2 regions of the Mesorhizobium subarcticum genome follow, and region 2 is predicted to be linked to the other one. Evidence: riboswitches for the same ligand, from Rfam matches in the RefSeq annotation. Region 2 holds a riboswitch; the other holds the start of a gene.
What was found. A riboswitch is a leader RNA that binds a small molecule or an ion and turns the genes downstream of it on or off. The one in region 2 is predicted to bind cobalamin.
Positions count from the first base shown of each region.

Region 1: it holds a riboswitch for cobalamin, as region 2 does, so the genes downstream of both, ACZYHG_RS19925 (CbtB domain-containing protein) here and ACZYHG_RS04320 (aromatic ring-hydroxylating oxygenase subunit alpha) in region 2, are expected to answer to the same signal.

Region 1 is NZ_CM144237.1:4,078,580-4,083,099, forward strand. Features, by position in the region: gene ACZYHG_RS19915 (MFS transporter) at 1-1,064, shown strand, start outside; gene ACZYHG_RS19920 (aromatic ring-hydroxylating oxygenase subunit alpha) at 1,068-2,243, opposite strand; cobalamin riboswitch at 2,380-2,577, shown strand; gene ACZYHG_RS19925 (CbtB domain-containing protein) at 2,611-2,790, shown strand; gene ACZYHG_RS19930 (CbtA family protein) at 2,806-3,609, shown strand; gene cobU (bifunctional adenosylcobinamide kinase/adenosylcobinamide-phosphate guanylyltransferase) at 3,602-4,117, shown strand; gene cobO (cob(I)yrinic acid a,c-diamide adenosyltransferase) at 4,119-4,520, shown strand, end outside.
Region 2 is NZ_CM144237.1:941,429-945,948, reverse strand. Features, by position in the region: gene ACZYHG_RS04330 (PqqD family peptide modification chaperone) at 1-313, opposite strand, end outside; gene ACZYHG_RS04325 (FAD-binding oxidoreductase) at 436-1,536, opposite strand; gene ACZYHG_RS04320 (aromatic ring-hydroxylating oxygenase subunit alpha) at 1,557-2,804, opposite strand; cobalamin riboswitch at 2,919-3,119, opposite strand; gene ACZYHG_RS04315 (DUF680 domain-containing protein) at 3,623-3,820, shown strand; gene ACZYHG_RS04310 (DUF680 domain-containing protein) at 3,889-4,125, shown strand; gene ACZYHG_RS04305 (ABC transporter ATP-binding protein) at 4,207-4,520, opposite strand, start outside.

The DNA of each region.
Region 1 (4,520 bases), 3.1 Mb from region 2:
AAATCCTCCACAACGAGCAGATCGTCTCGATCCTCTACACGGTTGTGGCGATGATGGGCCTGTCGGTGACCTTGTTCATGCCGATGCTGATCCGCCGTTTCGCCCGGCGTTGGGTCTATACGGCAGGCGCCTGCCTGCTCGCCATCGGCTCGCTGTTCTTCGTCACCCACACGCTTGCCGGGCAAATCGCCGGCATGCTGTGCCGTGTCATGGGCGCCAGCGCGCTCTCGATCACGCTCAACCTCTACATCATGGATCACATCCGCAAGACCGACTTCATGCAGGCCGAATCGCTGCGCATGGCGTGGTCGATGTTTGCCTGGACCGGGGGGCCGACGCTCGGCATTTTTCTCTACGCGCATTTCGGCATCTATGCCGCGCATGGCGCGGTGGCCGTGTTTGCGATGGCTTTGCTGGCGCTGTTCTGGTTCTATAGGCTGAGCGACAACCAGTCGATCCAGCCTGGCAAGACACGACCGGCCAATCCGCTCGCCAATATCGGCCGTTTCGTCGCACAGCCGAGGCTGAGGCTGGCGTGGCTGATCGCCTTCGGCCGCTCCTGTTTCTGGTCGACGTTCTTCGTCTATGGGCCGCTGTTCATGGTCATCACCGGGCAGGGCGCTATTGTCGGCGGCCTCTTGGTCTCGGCCGGCAACGCACTGTTGTTCATGGCCATCTTCTGGGGCAAGGCCGGAAAACGGTTTGGCGGCCGGCGCACCATGACCTTTGCCTATTTCGCCATGTCGGCCATGCTGCTGGCCGCGGGCACGGTGGGAGCGACTGCGCCGTTGTTGACCGGGGCTTTCCTGCTTGGTGGCGCGTTCTTTACCATCGCGCTGGACGCATTGGGTTCGACCGCCTTCATGCGCTCGGTGCGCTCCTATGAGCGGGCGCAGATGGCGGCGGTCTACCGCACCTATCTCGATTTTTCCGAGCTGACGCCGCCGCTGGTCTATTCCGTCGTGCTGATCTTCTTCGGGCTGGGCTCGGTGTTCATCACGCTCAGCCTGCTCGCGGCGGTGTGCGGCTTCGTGACGTGGCGCTATCTGCCGAAGTCCCTGTGAGGATCAGGCAGAAAGCGCTGCGTGCCGCTCACGCACCCAGTTGTGGAAGCGGTGCAACTCATACTCCTCGGGCATCAGCACGCCGGCTTCGTGGCGCATCGAGCGCAGGCCCCTCTGGTTGACCTCGCAGATACCGGCATCCTCTTCCAGCACCTGCGTGCCGAAGGCGACGATGTTGTCGATGTCGGTTGCCGGGTCGCTGAGCGCCTCGGGCGTGAACAGCCATTCGGCGACAAGCTCCGTCTGTTCGGGACCGAGCGGCACCAGCCGCACGGTCCTGACATAATCGACATGACCGACAATGAACATCGAGGGCAGGCTGGTGGCGTAGGTCTGGCCGGCGGCACGTTCGGCTGGTGTCAGCCCCGGGAAAACCGGTCCATGGGCCTGGCCATCGCGCGACCAGGTCTCGGCGCCGGTGCGCAGGCCGCCGGAAAACTCCGGCGCGTCATTGTCGGCATGGCGCACCCATTCAGGATCATCATGCCGGCTCATCAGGCCGCGGCCATAGATCGGCACCAGCCGCGAAAGGTCCTTGTGGACGCCCGGGCAATGCAGGCACTCGTTGAAGTTTTCCCAAAAAATCTTCCAGTTGCAGTTCATCACCTTGCGCAGCACATGGCCTGAGACCAGCGCTTCCAGCGGCCAGTTGCCGAGATTGCCGGAGGCAGGGTCGAAGGATGCCTGCGCGGAGCCTGCCGCGTCTTCCTGCAAATTGATGAAGACGAAGCCCCGCCACACCGAAAGGGCGACGCGATAGAGCGGATGGTCGGCCTTGTCGAAACCATCAGGCAGCGATTTCGACGGTACGCGCACGAGGTCGCCGCGCAGCGAATAGGACCAGGCATGGTAGGGGCAGGTGATCAATCGTGCCTTCAGGCGGCCTTCGCTCTCCTGGCACAGCTGCGAGCCGCGATGCCGGCAGGTGTTGTGGAAGGCGCGCAGCTCGCCAGTGTCATCGCGCAGCACGACGATGTCCTGCGTGCCGATGCGGAATCGGCGGAAGGCCAGCGGCTGGGCGAGATCGGCCTCGCGACAGACCAGCAGCCAGTTTTTGTACCAGATGGCATCGAGGTCGCGCTGATAGGCCGCTGCATCCCAATATGCCGAGGAAGGCAGCGTCGCTTCGGCCCGGGTCAGGCCGTTATAGGGATCGCGCTCGCTGGCATTGGGCTGCATGGCTGGCTTCCTGTGAAGAGGCCAGCCGACACCCGGCCATGACAATTGTCAATTGTCGCGCCGATGATCCCTCTGGCATGGCGCAATCGCGCTGATTGCCGGCGGAATTTGGTTTGCCGCGTGTCGTGATTTTCCCTATAGTCACACAGTCGTCGGTTCCGTTTTGGAGCCAAGAGGGAATGCGGTGCGGGCTGAATTGTTGCCCAATGCCGTGGCTGCCCCCGCAACTGTGTGCGGTAGTCCTCTCCATATGCCACTGAAGATTCGTCTTCGGGAAGGTGGAGAAGGGCGCTGATCCGCGAGCCAGGAGACCTGCCGACGACGGCAAAACTGACAGGCCCTCGGGTGGAGGGCGAAAGGACAAGATATGACTACTGCTTCGGTCTCCCTCGGCGCCTCCGTCTCCTCGCAGTCGCGCTTCATGCAGCTGGCGCTCGCCGCGCTGCTCGGCACGTTCATCATCGGGTTTGTCGGCTTCTCGCATATCGATGCGGTCCACAATGCCGGTCATGACAACCGCCATTCGATGGCGTTTCCCTGCCACTGACGAGGATCGGACATCATGAATCTGTTTCGCAACGTCGTGTTCATCGCGGCGATCGCAGGGCTCGTGGCCGGGGTTGTTCTCGCCTGCATGCAGGCCTTCGCAACCGACCCTCTCATCCTCCAGGCCGAAGTTTACGAAAAGGCCGGCGCCGGCCATCAGCACGACCATGCCGCGGCACCGGCCGAGAACGCGGCTGGCACCAATGCCGCCAGCAGCACCGCGCCCGCCGCAAACACCATGAGCATGGCGCCAGCCGCCGCGACTGCGCCCGAACATGAGGATGAGGGCTGGGAGCCTGCCGACGGCTTCGAGCGTCACGCATACAGTGCGGTTTTCAATGTCGCCACCGGCATCGGCTTTGCGCTGATCCTGGTTGCGGTTTCCGAATTTGCTGGCGGCATCGGCAATTGGCGCCAGGGCGTGTTCTGGGGGTTGGCTGGTTTCGCCGTGTTCACGCTGGCGCCCGGTCTTGGGCTGCAGCCCGAACTGCCGGCGATGCCTGCGGCCGATCTCTTGCCGCGCCAGATCTGGTGGACGGCAACGGCAGCGGCGACAGCGATCGGTCTCGCTTTGATTGCTTTCCGCAGATCGCTGCCGCTGGTGATCCTGGCAGTGGCGTTGATCATCGCACCGCACATCGTCGGCGCACCACAGCCCGACAGCTTCGAAACGCCGATCCCGGAAGGCCTGCACCACCAGTTCGTGGTGGCGGTGACATTGACCAATCTGGTTTTCTGGCTGGTGCTCGGCGCTGTCGTCGGCGTGGTGCGTGGACGCTTCACCGGCACCGCGAGCAGCCTGCGCGACAGCTTTGCCTGATCGCGGCAAGCTGACCTTCATCATCGGTGGCGCGCGCTCCGGAAAGAGCGCGCACGCCGAAATTCTTGTGACGGCCTCGCGCTCACCATGGGCCTATATAGCCACAGCGCAAGCCTATGACGACGAGATGCGCGAGCGCATCGCACTGCATCGCTCGCGGCGCGGCGAGGGCTGGATAACCGTCGACGCACCGCTCGATCTCGCCGGCGCGCTCGAGGCCTTGCCCGACAACCAGCCGGTGCTTGTCGACTGCCTGACGCTGTGGCTGACCAATCACATGCTGGCCGATCACGATCTTGAGCTCGAATGCCGGCGGCTGACGAACGTGCTGTCGCGGCCGCGCGGGCCGTGGTTCGTGGTGTCGAATGAAGTCGGCCAAGGCATCGTGCCCGACAATGCCCTGGCGCGCCGGTTTCGCGACGACGCCGGACGGCTCAACCAGCAGGTCGCGGCGATCGCCGATACGGTGCTGCTGATGGTGGCGGGGCTGCCGCTCAAGGTGAAATGAGATGACCGACATCGACGGCAAGGACGAAGAACGCCATCGCGCCAAGATGGCCAAGCGCAAGGCGGTGCAGGATGCCGAGGTGGCGAGCAAGACGGTCGAGAAGGGGCTGCTGATCGTCAACACCGGTCCGGGCAAAGGCAAGACGACGGCCGCCTTTGGCCTGGCGTTGCGGATGCTCGGCTATGGCAAGCGCGTCGGCGTCGTCCAGTTCATCAAGGGCAAATGGCACACTGGCGAGAAGGATGCTTTCGCCGCCTTCGGCGACCGCGTCGTCTGGCACGCGATGGGCGAGGGTTTTACCTGGGAGACACAGGATTTGAAGCGCGACATCGCGGCGGCGGAAGCTGCCTGGGCCAAGGCATTGGAGTTGATCGCCGATCCATTGATCAGCCTTGTCGTGCTC
Region 2 (4,520 bases):
GCTCGCCCGGCAGCGGTTGCGCCGTCGCTTCCAGACGTGCCAGCAATCCCAGGTCGAGCAATTGCGATATGAAGTGGTCGAGTTCGGCCGCAGCTATTGTCGAGCCGCCTGCGGCCAGCCCGATCAGGGCCTGGGCATCGATCCCCGACGAAAGCGCCTGCCAAACCCTGCTGCCGGAATCTGAGAAGCCGAAATATTTGCCATTCGCAAGGTTGAGCACCACGGCCTCGCCATCGAAGGATTCGAAGACAATATCCCTGTTCGCAACCGCATAGACATTGGAATCACGCATTATCGTCGCCCCGCCCCGCAATTCCGCCCCCCAGCAGGATCGCTTCACCTACAACGCCTGTAAACGCTCGGTTCTTTGTTGGCAAGGCAACCGGTGCTGGCAAGGCGCCGAGCATTTCGGGACTCAGTTGGTCGCCAAGTGGATCACGCTTCGATTTCGAGCGCTGACAGCGGCTTCGAGCAACAGGCCAGGATGAAGCCGTCATCGATCTCGTGATCGAGGATGCCGCCATTGTGGCTCATCTCGACAGCGCCGGAGACCTTCTTCACCTTGCAGGTTCCGCACAGACCGAATTCGCAGGCGGCAGGTATCCGCACGCCCGAAGAACGTGCCGTCTGCAGCACGGTCTGGCCGGCGACGCATTCGGCGTCGACGTCCGAAAGCGCGAACCGGATCGGGGTTGCGGCTTCGAAGGGAACAGCCGCGCCGTCTTGCGCCGGCGCTGCGAATGGCGCCGGGATTTCCTCCACCGCAGGCGCGGCAAAGCTTTCCTGGTGATACTTCGTCATGTCGAAACCAGAAGCGTCCAGCATGCCACGCACGGCACGCATGAAAGGATCGGGGCCGCAGCAAAAGATTTCACGTTCGCGGAAATCGGGCGCGAGCAGCGGCAGCCGGATGGCGTCGATGCGGCCCATATGGCCGTACCAGCCCTCGCGGCTCGACCGCTCCTCGATCATGAAGCCGAGCGACAGGCCCGGCATATGGCCGCCGAGCAGTTCGAGCTCCTTGCGGAAGATGATCTCTTCGGCGCGCCGTGCGCAATTGACGAAGCCGACATCGGTCCATGGCGCGCAGTCGTTCAGCCAGCGCAGCATCGACATCATCGGCGTCACGCCCGAACCGGCCGAGATGAACAGATATTTGGCCGCCGGATGGCTGTGCAGCGAGAAGTCGCCACTCGGTCCATAGGCTTTGACGTGCGAGCCGGGCTTCAGATGGTCGAACATCCAGCGTGTGCCGATGCTGCCTGCCTGCGCCTTCACCGTCACCGCGATGGAGAACGGCCGTGACGGCGACGACGACAGCGTATAGGTGCGCATCAGCGGCCCGTCTGGCGCCGGCAGCTCCAGCGTCACGAACTGGCCCGGCTTGTAGCGGAACCAGGTCTGGTTGTCGGAGCGAAAGGTGAAGGTCTTCACGTCAGGCGCCTCGTCGCTGACGCCGATCACTTCCAGCACCTGGAGCCTGTCGTTCCAGGGCGCCATCTGATCGAGATGGCGATAAAGGCCAAGGTCAGTCATCGCGTTCATTCCTTAACCTCTCAAGCCACGCTGCGCAGCGCCGGCCGGCCGCCTTCGGCAAGGCGCGGACCGATGAAGCGCGCGTACCAGTCGACGAACTGGATCACGCCGCCCTCATGCAGCTCCGAATAGGGGCCGGGTTCATAGGCCGGCGACAGGATGCCAAAGGCGTTTTCCTCGACGATGCGGCGGTCCTGGTCGTTTGTCTCGGTCCAGACATGGATGAGCTCGGCGAGATCGTAGTCGACGCCCTCGACCGCATCCTTGTGCACCAGCCATTTGGTTGTCACCGCGGTTTCCGTGGCGCTGATCGGCAGCACGCGGAAAGTAACGGCATGGTCGATGAGGATGTGGTTCCACGTCGTCGGGTAGTGATAGTGCATCAAGGTGCCGATGCGGTCGGCCGAGACGCTGTCGGACAGGTTCTTCTTCACCGCGCGCTTGCCGGTCATCGTGTAACTGACCGCATCGCGCAGCAGCGGTGCGCGCGTGGCGCGGTATTGTCCGGCCGGATCGATGCGGAACTTGCTCGGCAGGCTGGCGGCCTCGCATTTCGCCCAGTGCGCCAGCATTTCGGGATCGCTGTCGGCGCCTTGCACGCCGGTCACGGTCGGTGCTTCCGGGAAGGTCTTGCAGAGTTCCGGGTGGTTACCGGCGCAATGGTAGCATTCGCGGTTGTTTTCCCAGACGAGTTTCCAGTTGCCCTTCTCGACAATGGTGCTCTCGAAGGCGACCTTCGCCTCGCCCAGCCGGTGTGGCTTGAGATAGGGTTCGATCATCGCCCGCATCGGTGCGAAGTCGGCCGGCTCCTTTGCCAAACAGATGAAGATGTAGCCGGCGACACTTTCGCAGGCGACCGGCTTCAGGCTGAACTGGCTCTTGTCGAAACCGTCGGCCATCTGGCGGGCGAACAGCAGGCGGCCGTCCAGCTCATAGGTCCACTGGTGATAGGGGCAGACCAGTTTGGCGGCGGTGCCCTTGTCGGTGTTGCAGACACGGCTGCCGCGATGGCGGCAGGAATTGTGGAAAGCGTTGATCTTGCCCTGCTGGTCGCGCACCAGCACGACCGGATAGTCGCCGATCTGCACGGTGATGAAGCTGCCGGGCTTCGGCAGTTCGCAATCATGGCCGATGAACAGCCAGTCGCGATACCAGATCAGCTCCATGTCCAGCTTGAAGTAGTCCGGGTCGGTGTAGAAGGGTTGTTCGAGCGAGAACCCGTCCCTGCGGCTGTTCAAGAGCCTCAGCATGTCGTTGCGAGCATCCATGTCCTGTCCTCATACTTCAAGGACTGAACTGGTGGTGACGGAGGAAGGACCGGACGCAGGCCGGCGGAAGCCGGGCATGCACCATCCGCCTCTTGACCGCCCACCGCGATCAGTCGAGTTCAAATATCTCGGGCTGGTTTCCGGGCTCTGGAGTGTCCTTGCGGACGGTCGCGACACCTTCCCAGGCTTTCGCCCAGTGGTCTCCCGTTGCGACTTGAACTCCACCACCGTTGCGGGGGCAGCGCCGGACTTTGACCGGCTTCCCAATTCTCCGCCCCGTCGTCACGAAGCGGCACCTGAGATGCCATGATCTAACCACGGCAACGATCGCGACATCGGCATGAAAGCGACATCGTATCCATGCGGCGCGACACGCCGGACGAAACGCTCCGGCCAGCGATTGAACAGCTGAGATCCGGTCTGGCTAGCAATCTGTGCCGTTTCGAATCGTCTCTTTTTCGGCTCCTGGCGCGGGGAAAACAGGCCAACGGTATCGAAAAGTGACTATTAGCAACTTCTAAAATCGAACCGAACGGTTCGTTTCTGTTGACAATGCGTGCAGGACGGTGTGAACGCTGACGCCCGGATACACTCGGTGAGTGGGTCGGCATGTTTATTTAAGTAATTGTATTAAATACACAAAAAAAGATGATCGGCATGCTTATTAAAATTACAAGATGTAAAATCATGGCCCAGACGGAACAACTTCGTGATTGGAATCCGGCAGACGGCTCACCCACATCGGGGCTGTCCGAACGACGCGATTTCATCCCAAGACACGCCGCTAGACGGACAGCAAAAATACTGGAGTACTTAAAATGAAAAAGATCATTCTCACTGCCGCCGCCCTTCTGGCGATTTCCGGCAGCGCCTTCGCTGGTAGCGACCACTACGGCTCGAATGCCCCTGCAGCCACTGCTGCTGTCGACAGCTCGTACACCGCTTCGGTCAAGAAGTCGGAACCGGCTGCTCAGACGCCTGCCACGGGTGCCGACCGCAACCTCTTCGGCCACTAACAGCCGATCCTCCGGAGCGGTGGGCTTGCCTGCCGCTCTGTTGAAACTTGAAATTCAGGAGACTTGAAATGAAGAAGATCATTCTTGCTGCCGCCGCTGTTCTGGCCATTTCCGGCAGCGCTTTCGCCGGCAGCGACAACTACAACGCCAATAGCGCCAACCCGCCTGCTGCGACTTCGGTTGACAACTCGCGTACGGGTTCGATCCGCGAAAACGGCTCGCCCGTCTACAAGCTGCTCAACTCGTCGGGCGACGTGCAGAAGTCGGCGCCCCAGGGCAGCGACCGGAACCTCTTCGGCCACTAACAGCCAAAGTCGATCCAAAAAAGAGCGGCGGGCCTGGCCCGCCGCTCTTTTTTGTGCCTTGATCCAGCGGGCCTGGCCGCTTCAGGCTGCCTTTGCTTCCGGTTTCTGGAGCGCGAAGGAATGTCCGTCCGCATCGAAGATGTGCAGGTCTTCGCCATTGGCACTGAGCCGCAATGTCGAGCCGCGCTTGACCTCGACATTGCCCGGCAGCTTGGTCACCAGTGGCAGGTCGGCGCGGCCAATGTCGACATAGACCAGCTGTACCTCACCGAGTTGCTCGACATAATCGACCGTTCCTTCGAACAGATACTCCGTGCCGATGGCGACAATCAGGTCTTCCGGCCGCACGCCGAAGCTCACGGCCGCACCCTTCGCCGAGGCGGGCGTGGTAATCG